One region of the Pseudohongiella spirulinae genome, then DNA from elsewhere that is predicted to be linked to it. Evidence: predicted binding sites of a transcription regulator. Region 1 holds the regulator's gene; the other holds the start of a gene.
What was found. The regulator sigma-54, encoded in region 1, starts transcription at its own class of promoters, with help from an activator protein. The targets are predictions, from matches to a motif close to ANTGGCATNNANNTTGCTNT.

Region 1 (7,503 bases):
AAAATGATGGGTGCCGGTATTACGAGTCTGCATGTTCAGGTTAATCAGGGTTTCTACCCCGCAGCCCAACACTTGCGCGACAGCCATGGCCATGGCGCCGCCTGAGCTGACCACCAGTACGGACTGCTCGGTTTCGGCCGTTGTTATGCTTTTTAAGGCCTGTTCAACACGGTCATAGAACTGCTGCCAGGTCTCCAGGGTGTTGGCACAATCCGGATGCGCAGCGTGCAGTTCGTCTTTGGACCAGGCTTCCATGGCGCGGCGCAGCATCTGGAAAAACAGCCGTCCACCGTCTGCCGTGCCTGGTGTTTCAATGCCCGCGACCTGGCAATAGACGGCAGCCAGGGTATGGAAATCGAACTCATTAAAGCCGACGTCGCACTCAAGTGACTGTTCCAGGTTCATCGACTGCAGAATGCCCCGGGCGGTCTGTTGCTGACGGAGCATGGAGCCGGTGATAACCCGGTCAAAATGAATGCCAAGTTCGCTGAAATAGTCGCCCAGCCATTGAGCTTGTTGCAATCCAAGAGGCGATAATTGGTCGTAATTATCTGCGCCAAAAGACGCCTGTCCGTGGCGGACCAGGTACAACTGGCTCATAAGTCAGAATCCGCGCTATTGATTTGTGTTATTGATAGATTAAAGTATCATTCATGAGAATAATACATTTGATTGACTCCGTCATGCGGAGAGGGGCTTTGTTCTGAAAAAACTGGACCTTAATCTGTTTCTGGTATTTGACACCATTTACACGGAACGCAACCTGACCCAGGCCGCCAGGACACTGGCGATTACCCAGCCGGCCGTCAGCAATGCCCTGTCACGTCTGCGGCGGGTCTTCAATGACGAGTTATTCGTGCGCACATCAAAAGGGATGCTGCCGACCCCCGTGGCCGACAGCATTGCCCAGAACATATCGGCAGCACTGAATCTGCTCAATGCCAGCGTCCTGGAACGCGAGGAGTTTGACCCCAGATCAGCAGAGCGCACATATAGCTTCAGCATGACAGATCTCGCGGAGGCGGTGATATTGCCGCGACTGTTTCCCTACTTTGAAACTCATGCGCCAGGTTTGTCCCTGCAAAGTTATTACACCAAACGCCATGAACTGGTTCGACAACTCTCGCGTGGTGAGCTGGATTTTGCGGTCGATGTGCCGTTGATTGAGGACGCCCAGGTTGCGCATCAGTCCCTGATTAAAGAAAACTATGTGTGTGCCATGCGACCTGATCACCCATTGGCGGGCCAGAATCTGACATTGGACGCCTATCTGGCGATGAGCCATATCCATGTGTCCAGTCGCCGACGCGGCCTGGGGCAGGTTGATATGGCGCTGCTGAAACACCAGGCAGAGCGCAAAATTCAACTACGGGTTCAGCACTATCGGGTCGCGGCTGAAGTCGTCAGTGGCACAGACCTGGTGCTGACCGTACCGCGCTTTCTGGCCGATCAGTACGCCTTGCTTTTACGGCCATTGCCGTTTGAAGTGCCTGCTCTGGATATGCATCTGTACTGGCATCGACAGTCTGACAGCGATCCGTCGCACAGATGGCTGCGTGACTCACTGATAGGTCTGTTCAGGACTCATCAGTTGATGACTGATTTAACATAGTCAAGCAGCTTGCGTCGTGCACGCATGAGTTGATCATCGGAACCAATGTGCTCGCTCGCCGTATCTGACAGTGTGCTGTAGTTGCGCTGCAGTTGTCGCAGCGTCTGCCGCTGCGCCATCGGCCACTTGTCCAGAAACGCCTCCAGGGCATCATTGTCTGCGCTCAGCAGGCGTTGCCCCCAACGTTCAATGTCCTGACTACGTCTCACCTCGCGAGCACTGGGCGTTCGCAGTTTTTGCAACGCTTCGGCGATTGCTTCATGATCAGCCGCTCGCATGACCTTGCCGATAAACTGCAACTGGCGGCGCTTCGCCTCATTTTTGTTTGGTAGTCGCTGGTATTCCTTTAATGCCTGCAGCAGCGACTCAGGAAGCTCTATTTGTTGTAACTGGCGCGCATTCAGGGTCAGCAGCTCTTCACCCAGTTTTTGCACGGCAGTCATGCGTTGTTTGCGACGGGTCTTGCTTTCAGCGGTATCGTCCGCGTGCAGGACCGCGCTTTTATCGTTGGGAGAAGTCATTCTGTGCCGGAGCCCTATTCGCCTTCATCGAAGCGGTCATTAACGAGTTTTGTGATAGCCAGCAGTGCCTGCTCTTCGTCATCGCCGTCAACGATGATTTTTAAAACGGTACCTTTGCCGGCGGCCAGCATCATCAGTGAAAGAATGCTGTGCGCATCAACCAGCTTTTCTGTGCCAATGGAGACTTTGCTGTTGAACTGATTAACAATGCCGACCAGTTTGGAGGCGGCGCGCGCGTGAAGGCCGGCCTTGTTGCAAATAGTAATGGTTGACTCAATCATGTTGCACTTTCCCGGTCGCAGGCCGGCTTAATTCGCGATGTAGAAGCTGCAGGTTGCTTATTTTGTCAGAGAACTCACCATACAGGCGCTCGCACAGATAGACAGAGCGATGCTGTCCGCCGGTGCAACCAATGGCGACAGTCATGTAGCTGCGATTGCTGGCTTCGTAGCTGGGCAGCCAGCGTTGCAAATATTGGGTGATATCCGTCAGCATGGCCTCAACATCGGGATGGCTGCTCAGAAAGCTCACTACGGCCGCATCCTTGCCCGTGAGATGGCGCAGGCTGGCATCCCAGTACGGATTGGGCAGGCAGCGTGCATCAAACACCAGATCGGCATCAACCGGAACGCCGTTTTTGAATCCAAATGACTCAAACATCACTGACAGACTGGCGTTCTTTCTCTCCAGTATTCGGGAGCGCACCAGTTCGCGCAATTGATGGACTGACATTGAACTGGTGTCAATAGACAATCCGGCCAGAGTGGCTATGGGCTCCAGCAATTCCCTTTCTTTGTTGATGGCCTCGCGCAGTCCAATGCTGTCGGTAGTAAGCGGGTGGCGCCGACGGCTTTCGCTGAAACGGCGAATCAGTACCGGGCTGCTGGCATCCAGGAAAATCACTTCCGGGTTCAGGCTTGATTCCTGCAGGTTTCGCAGGATATCAGGGACTTTTTTAAGATCATCAGGAATGTTGCGGGCATCAATACTCACGGCAACGCGGGGCAATTCCTGCTGCTCATGGCTGATGCGCTGAATGAAGGCAGGCAACAGGCTGGCCGGCAAATTATCGATACAGTAATAACCACTGTCTTCCAGCATGTTAAGCGCCGTACTTTTACCTGAACCGGAGCGACCGCTGATTATCAAGAGTTTCACGCGCGTACCTGCCTGACGAGGGTTATTGGCTGCTTTGCTGATCGAATCGAATGGCGGTGTCGTAAAGTTCCTGGTCTGTTGCAGCGGCTCGTAAAGCCTGGCAGAAAGCCTCCTGGTGGAACAGGTGCGCCAGCGCGCTTAACACACGGAGATGCTCTGCTGTTTCTTCAGCCGGTACAATCAGAATGAACAACAGGTCCACCTGTTGCGAGTCGACGGCGTCAAAATCAATGCCTTCTTCCAGCTTGACCAGTGTGCCGGTGATCGCATCGCACTCGGCGACCCGGCAATGCGGGATAGCAATACCGTTGCCGATTCCCGTGCTGCCAAGTTGCTCCCGTGCCAGCAGCGCTGTGTAAATGGAGTCGGCGGACAGTTGCGGTGCTGACTTGGCGATCTTTTCGCTGATGGTTGTCAGAAAGCGTTTTTTGCTGACCCCGGGCAGATTACAAAAAACCCGTTCCGGGGTAAGAATACTGGTCAGTTGCATGAATAGGTCCTGTTATCCGGAGACGACATTCTAGAGCCTTGCTTCTTTGCTGGCAATCGGACTGGTCTCAGTCCAGGCGTTTTCGCTCGTTGGAGGGCGGTATCGCCAGTGATTCACGATACTTGGCAATTGTCCGCCGTGCTACGTTAATACCCTGCTCTTCCAGCAGTTTGGCAATTTTACTGTCACTCAGCGGCTTGCGGGTATTCTCTGAAGCAACCAACTTTTTGATCAGGGCACGTATGGCGGTAGATGAACATTCGCCCCCGGCAGCTGTACTGACATGGCTGGAGAAAAAGTACTTAAGCTCGAAGATGCCGCGCGGCGTGTGCATATATTTTTGTGTGGTGACCCGGGAAATGGTCGACTCATGCATTTCAACCGCTTCGGCGATATCGTGCAGAACCAGGGGTTTCATGGCTTCTTCGCCATGTTCCAGAAAACCCTGTTGATGCTCAACAATTCGACTGGCGACTTTCAGCAGGGTTTCATTGCGACTCTGCAGGCTTTTCAGAAACCAGCGGGCTTCCTGCAGATTGTCTCTCAGGTAATTGTTGTCTGCACTGTTTTCAGAGCGTTTTACCAGTGCTGCGTAGTCGGCATTGATGCGCAACCTGGGCGCTGTTTCAGGGTTTAGTTCGACCTGCCAGCGGCCACTGCGTTTGTCTTTGGTGACAATGACATCGGGTATAACATAATTGGTATTGGCCGGCGCAATGTCGGCGCCGGGTCGCGGATTAAGTTTTTCGATGATGGCAATTGCATCACGCAGTTCATGTTCCTTCAGTCGGGCCAGACGCATGATCTGTGCGTAGTCGCGGCTGCCAAGCAGGTCCAGATGGTCTTTGACCAGCACCAGGGCATGTTCAATTGCCTCTGTTCGGGCCGCAACCGGAATCTGTTGCAACTGGATGCTCAGACACTCGGATAGATCGCGGTAAGCAACACCCACCGGATCGAATTGCTGGATGCGGTGCAGTACCGCGATGACTTCGTCCTCGTCGACCTCCAGTTCGCCCTGCAATCCTTCCAGAATAGACTGCACACTGACTGACAGCTGACCATTAGCGTCAATGGCATCGATAATGGCCATGCCGATCAGCCGGTCTATATCGGACATATTGGTCAGATTGAGCTGCCAGCTCAGGTGATCCTGAAGTGTTTCTGAGGCGGAATCGCGAGACTCAAAGTCGTTGTCGTCACTGTCAGATGCCGGGCCGCCGGTTGTGTAGGTGCTCTGGTAGATGTCGTCCCAGTGCGTGTCGACGGACAACTGCTCCGGAATGCTGTCTTCCCATTTGGAGTCGCTGCTGTCTTCAGAGGTGTCTTCTGTGGCTTTGGCTGTTGCCTTATCAAATGCCAGTTCGCGTTCTTCGTAGGAGTCGTTGGTACTTTCTGGCGCTTCCTGTGACTCGTCGAGTTCCAGCATGGGATTGGATTCCAGTGCTTCGTGGATCTCGTTCTGAAGGTCCAGTGTTGATAACTGCAGTAGCCGGATAGCCTGCTGCAGCTGCGGTGTCATGGTCAGTTGCTGACCAAGTTTTAGCTGTAGCGAAATTTTCATGGCGACAAGTACTTCATTTAAACCTGGTGCCCGGCACAGAGGATTTGAAAGCAAGCATCATGCCGAGTTGGTGATGTTTTTGCAAGATCACGGCGGTCCATCTAAATGTGAAAGTTCTTGCCAAGATAGACTTCCCGGACCTTCTCATTGGCCAGGATCTGCTCTGAGCTGCCTTCAGCGATGATACCGCCTTCGCTGACGATGTAGGCTTTGTCGCAGATGTCCAGAGTTTCCCGGACGTTGTGATCGGTCAACAGTACTCCAATGCCGCGCTGCTTCAGGTGTTCGATAATCGATTTGATATCGCTGACAGAGATCGGATCTACGCCAGCAAAAGGTTCGTCCAACAAGATAAAGCGCGGGTCATTTGCCAGAGCCCTGGCGATTTCTGTGCGACGACGCTCACCGCCTGACAGGCTCATACCCTTGTTCTTGCGGATATGATTGATGTGAAACTCCTGAATCAGACTGTCGAGCTTCTCTTGTCGGCCAGCTTTATCGAGGTCGTTGCGGGTTTCCAGAATGGCCATGATATTGTCTTCGACCGACAGGTTGCGGAAGATCGAAGAATCCTGAGGCAGATAGCCAAGTCCCAGTCGCGCGCGCGCAAAAATTGGCAGACCGGTCAGGTTTTCATCATTGATAAGAATGCGGCCCCTATCGGCATTAACCAGACCGACAATCATGTAGAAACAGGTAGTTTTACCGGCTCCGTTGGGGCCCAGCAGGCCAACGATTTCGCCGCTTCGCACAGACATGGAGACGTCGCGGACGACCTGGCGGCCTTTGTAAGATTTGGCCAGATTAAAAGCGTTCAGAATATCCATTATTCAATGGGCGCCAGCACGCCGGAGCAAGGGCCGGGTGAGTCAGTCGCGCCGGTTTCAACAATGTGTTTGATTTGGGAGCACTCCAGCGCCGTGCGGCCACGGGTAAAGCTGGCCTGGCCCTGGAATTCGACCACGGACAGCAGGACCTGGCTGTTACTCTGAGTATCTGTCTGGTTGTAATACACAATTCTTGTGCTGGAGCCATTGATGGTTTCCGCGCTGTCTTCTGCATTGCGTACAAATCGGGCGGGTTCACCTTCCACTGTGACGCGAATCAGGTCGCCGCTGCTGACGTCCTGCTCCAGGGTGGCGGTATCACCGAATATGACAATCAGCCCCTGTTGAATGCGAACATTGCCGCGTAGTGTAGTGGTTCTGACGTTGCCAACTGTTTCAATGCTGCCGCCGCCATCGGCACTGTAAAGAATGTCCTCAGTGCTGTCAGAGGGGGCAACGGCCGACAGGCCGGCCGCCGGAATGAGCAGACAGCAAAGACTCAGCAGGCAGTGCAGCGCAGTCAGCAAGACTGGTTTACGGCGGGCTGATGTTAGAGAAGCGGCCATTAACATTTGATAAAAATTCCAGTGAATCTGATGACAGGTCAGCACGCATGCCAACCGCCTGTTGTGTAATACTGCTGCCAGAAACATTGACCACGGCATCTGTGTGAAGGCGCTGAGTGTCGGCGTCTACAACAATCCAGTCAGTTGTCAGGCGAACGCTGTCCGTGCCATTCAGTTCATGGCGGATCTGCACACCCTGTTCAAGTTCCAGCTGCTGTATGCTGCCCCCGGAAGTGGCACGAATTCTGCCTGATAATGCTGAGATATTCCAGCGCTCCTGATTGGCTTCATACATTCTGATGATGGGTATATCCAATTCAGAAACTTGATCGGGATACATGCGCTGAGACTCGGCACTGATCTCGTAAGTCAGTTCACCACTGGCGTCGAAAATATGGCTCCGGATGCCGCGGCCAAAGGCTTCGTAAGGTGTTTGTCCGGCGATTTCCATTGGCGTGTCGGGTTCGTCGGTTGTTGAAACTCCAAGTCGACCGGTGATTACCCAGGCGATAATCACCGCCGGAGCGAGTGCCAGCAGCCAGTTCCTCAGGCGGATGGTGCTTAGTTTGCGGCCTGCCAGGTCTTTCAGATTCATAGGGTGCTCACGACGTGTAGCTGTCCAGAATGTCCTGGTATTTTCCCTGTGACTGTAACAGATAGTCGGCTACTTCGCGCACCGCTCCCTGCCCGCCCGGGCGCTCTGTACAAAGTGACGCATATTGCCGCAGACTGGCATGGGCATTGGGTACTGTGATTGCCAGGGCG
Region 2 (7,503 bases), 360 kb from region 1:
AAAAACTGATTTTGCCGCCTTAAAGCCGTTGGTACCGGCGTTGGCGATGTTGTTACCGGTTACGTTGATTTCCTGCTGCGCCGCATTCAGGGCACTCAAACCAATGTTAAAACTCATCTGACACCTCGTATTTTATGATCGATCAGTTAGTTAATCTGGATGACGTCTGACATAGACACGGAACCCACACCTGCCAGGTTGAGTGTCAGATTGCCGGATTTTTCGATAGTCACGCTGTTGACGTTGGCGCTCAGGTAGGTCGGCACGACTTCGGTCACGCCGCCAATATTGGCACTGAGTTCAAAGCGGTATTCGCCTGGCGGATAGCGCTGGTCGTTAGCATCGGTGCCAGTCCAGTAGAATTCCTGTTTGCCGGCTTCCTGCGGACCCAATGCAAATTTATCCACCACAGTGCCGCTGTTGTCATAGACAGTCAGATTGGCTGACTGCGCCGCCGTTGCAAAGTCAGCCAGCACACTCACCGCACCTGAGTCGGTCAGCATGGTGACTTCACTCTGAACGTGAACCGGGCGACCAACCAGAGAAGTCGCCTGCAAATGCTGCGTGGATTGGAAAGCGGATGAAAACTGCTCAAAACTCTGGGTAATCTTCTGTGACTCTTCCAGCTGGGAAAACTGTGCCAGTTGTGCCACAAACTCGCCGTTATCCTGCGGACTGGTCGGGTCCTGATTTTCAAGCTGGGCAATCAGCAGTTTCAGGAACTCATCGCGGCCCAGCTCCTGGCTGGGTGTATCCTTCTTTTCTGGTAACGCGTAGTCACCCAGCACCCTGCTCAGTGCATTGTTGTTATTGACGTCCATCATGCGCTCCTTACGCCTGGCCTAATGTCATGACCCGCTGCATCATGGTGCGTGCGGCCGTCATCACATCAACATTCATCTGAAAGGATCGCGAGGAAGAAATCATATTGGTCATCTCTTCGACGATATCCACATTCGGGTAGTACACATAACCCTCCTCATTCGCCATGGGATTGCCTGGCTCATAACGCGGCTGCAACGGACGGCTGTCCTCTACGATACCCGCTACACGAACGCCAACGGCTGACTGCTGAAGATTGCTATCAGCAAACACATCCTGCATGGCCGCGTTCATCATGGGTGCAAAAACGGCATGGCGAGCACGGTAAGTTTGATCGGCACTGCTGGCCGCGCTGTTGGCATTGGCCATATTGCTGGCGGTGGTATTCAGGCGCAGCGACTGGGCGCTCATGCCGGAGCCGGCAATATCAAAAATCTGCATCAGACTCATGCTTATTCTCCTTTCAGGGCTTTCTGCAAGCCGGTGAATTTGCTGTTCAGAAACTGGAAGGTGGCCTGATACTCCAGCGCGTTGCGGGCAAACTCGGCATTTTCCACTTGCTCGTCAACGGTATTACCGTCCAGGGAAGGCTGTGCGGGAACCCGATACAGGATTTCAGGTGAACTGGCTTCAGCAGAGCCACTCAGATGGCGCTGATGGGTGCGCTCCATGCCGATCGCACGGCTTTGACCGTTGGCCTGCGCCAGCATGGCAGCAAAATCAATATCGCGCGCCTTGTATCCGGGCGTGTTGGCATTGGCTATGTTATTGGCCAATAAAGCCGTACGCTGCGTTCGCAGAACCAGTGCCTGTTCGTGTATACCCAGGGCATTAGAGAAGTTGATGGCCATTAATTTTTTCCTGTCTGATCATTGTCGATTAGCGTTGACAACAACAGAACAGCAAAAGCCATGCCATAATATTTTTAACTTTAAATACAGATAGTTAGGCTGGTAAATACATATCAGCGGCAAGCATTTGCCACCTTCATGCTGTCAATCAGCGGCAATTGGGGGGATGAGAGTGAGCAAGCGGCAAGACCTGGCCGGACGGCTATAGCTGTTCTCAGGATTTGTAGACGCTGGTATTAACGCCCACCCGCTCCAGCGCATATTGACTCGCCAGCGCCGCCGGCAGCGACTCCGATGCACCCAGAATCAGGTAGGAGGCCGGATTGAGTGACTGCTGCATGCGATTGAGAATATCCAACTTGAGATCAGCAGCAAAATAGATCAACACATTCCGGCAGAAGATGATATCGAAGCGTCCGATGCCGGCATAGCTGTCCTGCAGGTTCAACTGCCGGAAGCTGACCCGGTTCACGATGTGGGGTTTCAAGTGAAAGCGCGCCCCGGCCTTCTCTTCAAAAAAAAGCCTACGCCGCTCCGCACTCAACCCCCGGCTGACGCTCAGACTGTCATATTCAGCCTGTCGGGCGCTGTTGAGCACTGTCATGGAAATGTCTGTGGCAATAATTTCTGGTTCACGACGTAACTGGCCCGGGTGTCGCGCTTTGAATTCATCAATAATCATGCTGATGGAGTATGGCTCCTGACCAGAGGAGCAGGCAGCCGACCAGATACGGATATGCGGCCGTTTCTCGATCGTGACCAGTCGCGGCAGCAAAACATCGCGCAGTGCCTCGAAGGGAGAACTATCCCGGAACCAGAAGGTTTCATTAGTAGTCATGGCATCAATGACTTTTTCTTTCAGGCCATGAGGGCGGTTCTGATTAATACTGCTTACTAATGCAGCGAGGGACTGAAACTGATATTCCTCCATAATGCGCCGCATGCGGTTGGCAACAAGGTATTGTTTATTGTCTCCCAGAACGATACCGCAGGCCTGACTCAGAAAGGCCCTGAAGGCCTGATAATCAGAGTCGGCAATCGATTGCCACGCGTCGTTTACCATAGTCATCAGGCAGCGGCTTGGCGCAATTCCAACTGTTTCAGAACCCGCTTGGCAAGCTCGTCCGGATGGAATTTAGCCAGAAAATCGTCGGCTCCTACTTTTTCGACCATGGCCTGATTGAAGACACCGCTCAACGAAGTATGCAGCATGACATGCAAGTTTGTCATAGCCGGATCATTTTTGATGGAGGCTGTCAGTGTGTAGCCGTCCATTTCCGGCATTTCGATATCAGAGATGACCAGAATGTATTTATCCAACGGACTCTGCCCGTCGGCAATCATGCCTTTCAAGTGCTTCAAGGCTTGTTTGCCATCGTTCAGCACAACGGTCTCAAATCCCAGCGACTGACAACATTTACGAATCTGGGCACGCGCCACACTGGAATCATCAACGATCAAGACCGTATTCAGTGCGTCTTCCCGCTTGCCACTGCTGACCAGTGCCTCGCTAAGACTCGCTGACGCCGGAGAGACTTCTGCCAGGATGCGCTCTACATCCAGGATCTCAACCAGTTTGTTATCAACTTCCGTCACTGCCGTCAGGTAATGTTCGCGGCCTGAGCCTTTGGGCGGAGAGTGGATGGCTTCCCAGTTCAGGTTGACAATGCGATCAACCCCCTTCACCAGAAAACCCTGCACGGTATTGTTGTATTCAGTGATGATAATAAAACACTTGGCGATGTCATCCAGTGGCCGGCCACCGGTGGCTGCGCTCAGATCAAGAATGGAAATAGTGCGGCCACGAATATAAGCAACACCGCGCACAACCCGGTTGCTGTGAGGCAGCACACTCAGGCTGGGACATGGCAATACCTCTTTGACTTTAAAGACATTAATGCCATACACCTGGCTGCCATTGAGCCGGAACATCAATAGCTCCAGGCGGTTCTGACCCACCAGTTGAGTGCGCTGATTGACGCTATCGAGTACCCCAGCCATGTCTAACTCCCGCAAAATAACAGTTCTCTTGCTGCGGTTATCGTCCAATTTTCCGATTTCATAAGTATAAATTGCAATAAACACTCAATTTTGAGTGCGATTATCGGCACGCCATTTGCATATCCTACGCAGGTAGTACAACACATCTTCGAGTTTCATGAATTCGTCGGCCTTGCCGCCGTTTTTCGACAGAAATTTAACGCTTATGAAGCCAACAATCTCGTTTCCAGTAAAACAACGTCATAAAATTGACTGTCTGCGACTCCGTTCATGGCTGGTATCACTCACGCTTGTACTACTGACAGGGAATTGCTGGACACAGATTACAGCGCAGACCTTGGTCAGTGATAGCGCCCAGGCCATGCAGCAAGCCGCCATGCAGGCATTGGAAGAGCATTGGCAGGGCAGCACGGATCGCATTGAAATACAAATGTCCACCATAGATGCACGTCTGCAGATTCCTGTGTGTGGTATGCCGCTTGCCGCCACCGCCAATCAGCCTGGCAACGGTAATGGTGGCCGGGTTACAGTTCGTGTCGAGTGCCAGGACGCCTCACCATGGACCCGCTACGTCTCCGCCAACGTGAAAGTATTTCGCCCGGTTGCCGTCAGTGCGCGGGCATTAGCTCGCGGCAGCGTTATCCAGCCCCATGATGTTACGATGGAAGAGCTTGATATCAGTCAGCTTCGGGGGCAGACTATGGGGCTTTCAGAAAACATTGTTGGCAAGGCGCTGCGCCGTTCAGTGAACCACGGCACACCGTTGACACTGGATATGTTGACAGCACCAGTACTGGTGAAACGGGGCGACACGGTTGTGCTGATCGCCTCGCGCGGCGGTATCTCAATCCGCCACACAGGCACAGCATTACAGGATGGAGAAGCGGGCCAGCAGATACCGGTACGCAATAACAGCTCCGAGCGTGTGGTGCAGGCAGTAGTTCGCGAAATCGGCGTGGCCGAGGTGGTTTTTTAGCGATGATCGGGGCTAAAGTTTCCAGAGTGCTTGCCGCTACACCGGATAGTAGAAGTCAATCAATCAACGCTGCACGCACCCGTTTGAGGGTCTGCGTCAGCCAGGGTGTATGATTATGAGCATTTCATCGATCGGCAATCCGACATCACCGACAGACAGCCGTTCACCCGTCAAGCAGCCGGGCAGTCAACCTGCATCAGGGTCAGGCACGGGCAGCGGCAAAACTGACGCACACGGTGGCAGTGGTGCTCTGGCACCTGTCGATGCGGTATCCATCAGCAGCCAGGCAAGCGATCTGCAAGCACTGGAAACACGCATCAAGGCTCTGCCTGATACCGATGTAGCACGTGTCAGTCAGATCAAAGACAAGATCAGTACGGGCGACTACCAGATTGACAGCCAGCGGGTGGCTGATAAGATCCTCGCCTTCGAAAAAGAATTAAAGTAACGGCGCCGCACCGAACGGAGACGAATGAACAATAGCGACCTGCACAACATGCTCGAACAGGACCGGCTGCAGCTGGACGAATTGAGCGAGGTTTTGCAGGCTGAGCGCGACTGTCTGGAGCGCCGTGATCTAAAGAACCTGACGCGACTACTTCAACAAAAACAGACCCTGCTGACAGCAATCGAAACCAACGACTTCAACCGACGGCGATTATTACAGCAGGCTGGCGCGCCGGCTGATCGCACCAGCCTGTCTCAATTGCGGGTTCTGCTTGAAAACAGCACCGATACCGCCTTGACGACATTGCTGGAGAACATAGAAAACAAAGTACGGCACTGCCGCGAAATGAGCGAAACCAACAGTATTATTGTGCATCGCAGCCGACTTAATACCCAGAAAGCGCTGGATATCATGCGTGGCACCGAAGCTGTTAACGGCCTGTACACGAGCCATGGCAGCACGCAGGCCGGTACCGTTAAACGCGATCTCGGCAACGTCTGAAGGTCCAGTCCTATGGCCAACGACGAGCGCTATTACACCGCCACCGGCGACATCTACAGTGTGCTGCGCACTTTGCAGTCTGATCGCTCGGCAGTTAACATCCAGTTTGAGGATTCAACCGCACCTTACAGCAGCATGGTGCTGGATGTAAGCCTGAAAAACCGAACCTTTTGGCTGGACGAGTTTTCCAATTCAGTTGCCAGAAAACGTGCAGAAGAAGGCTCGCCCTTCAGCCTCCGTGCATCAATCAATGGCATCCGGGTTCACGCCAAAGAGTTAACTGTCGTGCGCATTGGCGAAGACAGCCGCGGCAAGTTTTATGAAATCGCATTTCCATCCCGCATGCTTTACTTGCAGCGCCGTGATGCCTTCCGAGCCTGGGTTCCAGGAACATTGATGGTCCAGGCCAGCCTGCAGAGCGATAAACGATCAGATAAATTAATGGGCCGCGTCCAGAATATGTCAGCCACCGGCTGCCGGATTCTGCTGGAAGGCAAGTTAACACCGCCGTTTGAAATGCTGGAAAAGCTGGACGCCCACATAAATCTGACACTGATCGGCCAAGACATTGAATGCCCACTGGAAGCTGTGTATTCACATCATTCGCCGGAAAGCAATCAGACCACCTGTGGTTTTCGCTTCGGTAACCTTTCCCGCCCGGTACAGATAGCCATCAATCGATTTGTAACCCAACTTCAGCGTGAGAGCGTGACCTGAGTAATTGCCGATAACGTTGCACGTCCGCCGGACGATCGACATCCCAACGCGGTGACAACTCACGCCAGCGCACTCCATTCTTACGGAGCGCAAGCCGGGTTTGCGCCAACACTCTGTCAGATCCCCAATCGATATCCTGAAACAGGCAACCAGGTACCGGCTCTTTAAGTGCGACCAGCACGTATCCGCCATCCTCGGCCGGACCCAGGACAACATCAACATCCGGTGCTGCAAGCGCCGACAACGCCTGTTGAACATAGGCCGTGTCAACCGACGGACAATCTGCACCCACTATGACAACAGAGTCCGAGGTCTTTAGCGCAGTCTCGGCCGCATGCTGCATTCGGGCGCCAAGATCATGCCCGACCTGCTGGTGGACATTATCGGCTCCGCAAAGATCCTTAAAATAATTCTCAGCCCCCGGATGGGACACCCACATCTCGGTGCGGAGTCTTTGCTGTCGACCAAATTCCTGCCAGGCGAATTCAATCAGTGAGGTATGCACGGCCAGCGCACCGTCAATGCCCAGCTCCTGATTCAGGCGAGTTTTAACCTGACCACGCAAGGGCGTTTTAGCAAAAATAAGCAATCTGGCGCTTCGCATCAATCGGTATACCTGTCTGGATAATATTGTCGGTGTAATACCGCCGGATCAGCCCCCATGAAATAGGCCAGACGCAAACGCCACATCAACAGCACTGTTCTTAAAATGCCGCGCTGCTCCCAGCGACGACTGGAACTGGTCACTCTGGCGGCAAGGTTCAGCGGTCTGCCATGGCGTCGCAATATTTTGCTCAGCGCCACATCCTCCATCAATGGCAAGTCCGGAAAACCACCTAACTGGCGGAACAGCGCCGCATTGACAAACATCGCCTGATCCCCGGTGGCCACCGAGGTCACCCGTGACCGGAGGTTCATGGCGGTTTCTATGACACGAAACGCCGGATGCCGTCCACTTAGCCGCACATCAAAACGCCCCCACTGGCATGCCCCGAGACCACTTTCAAGGAGCTCTAATGCCCCGGGCGGTAACTCAGTATCAATGTGCAGAAACAACAGCACTTTGCCGCTGGCCATCGCCGCACCAGCGTTCATCTGCCGGGACCGGCCCGGCAGGCAAACCAGAACCTGATCAGTAATCTGCCGGGCCACTTGCACTGTGCCATCAGAGCTGCCACCATCCACGA

Region 2: flgB (flagellar basal body rod protein FlgB) is a predicted target of sigma-54. The motif match lies at 1,722-1,741, and genes of this name have one in related genera.

The regions. Positions count from the first base shown of each region.
Region 1 covers NZ_CP013189.1:2,543,219-2,550,721, reverse strand. The annotation lists gene PS2015_RS11740 (histidine phosphatase family protein) at 1-600, opposite strand, end outside; gene PS2015_RS11735 (LysR family transcriptional regulator) at 704-1,612, shown strand; gene yjgA (ribosome biogenesis factor YjgA) at 1,588-2,133, opposite strand; gene PS2015_RS11725 (HPr family phosphocarrier protein) at 2,148-2,414, opposite strand; gene rapZ (RNase adapter RapZ) at 2,407-3,291, opposite strand; gene ptsN (PTS IIA-like nitrogen regulatory protein PtsN) at 3,314-3,781, opposite strand; gene PS2015_RS11710 (RNA polymerase factor sigma-54) at 3,849-5,345, opposite strand; gene lptB (LPS export ABC transporter ATP-binding protein) at 5,447-6,172, opposite strand; gene PS2015_RS11700 (LptA/OstA family protein) at 6,172-6,744, opposite strand; gene lptC (LPS export ABC transporter periplasmic protein LptC) at 6,707-7,333, opposite strand; gene PS2015_RS11690 (KdsC family phosphatase) at 7,341-7,503, opposite strand, start outside.
Region 2 covers NZ_CP013189.1:2,186,398-2,193,900, forward strand. The annotation lists gene PS2015_RS10080 (flagellar hook-basal body complex protein) at 1-117, opposite strand, end outside; gene PS2015_RS10085 (flagellar hook assembly protein FlgD) at 147-821, opposite strand; gene flgC (flagellar basal body rod protein FlgC) at 832-1,272, opposite strand; gene flgB (flagellar basal body rod protein FlgB) at 1,275-1,673, opposite strand; gene PS2015_RS10100 (CheR family methyltransferase) at 1,888-2,742, opposite strand; gene PS2015_RS10105 (chemotaxis protein CheV) at 2,742-3,674, opposite strand; gene flgA (flagellar basal body P-ring formation chaperone FlgA) at 3,880-4,650, shown strand; gene flgM (flagellar biosynthesis anti-sigma factor FlgM) at 4,766-5,098, shown strand; gene PS2015_RS10120 (flagella synthesis protein FlgN) at 5,123-5,599, shown strand; gene PS2015_RS10125 (flagellar brake protein) at 5,612-6,316, shown strand; gene PS2015_RS10130 (TIGR04282 family arsenosugar biosynthesis glycosyltransferase) at 6,273-6,920, opposite strand; gene PS2015_RS10135 (TIGR04283 family arsenosugar biosynthesis glycosyltransferase) at 6,920-7,503, opposite strand, start outside.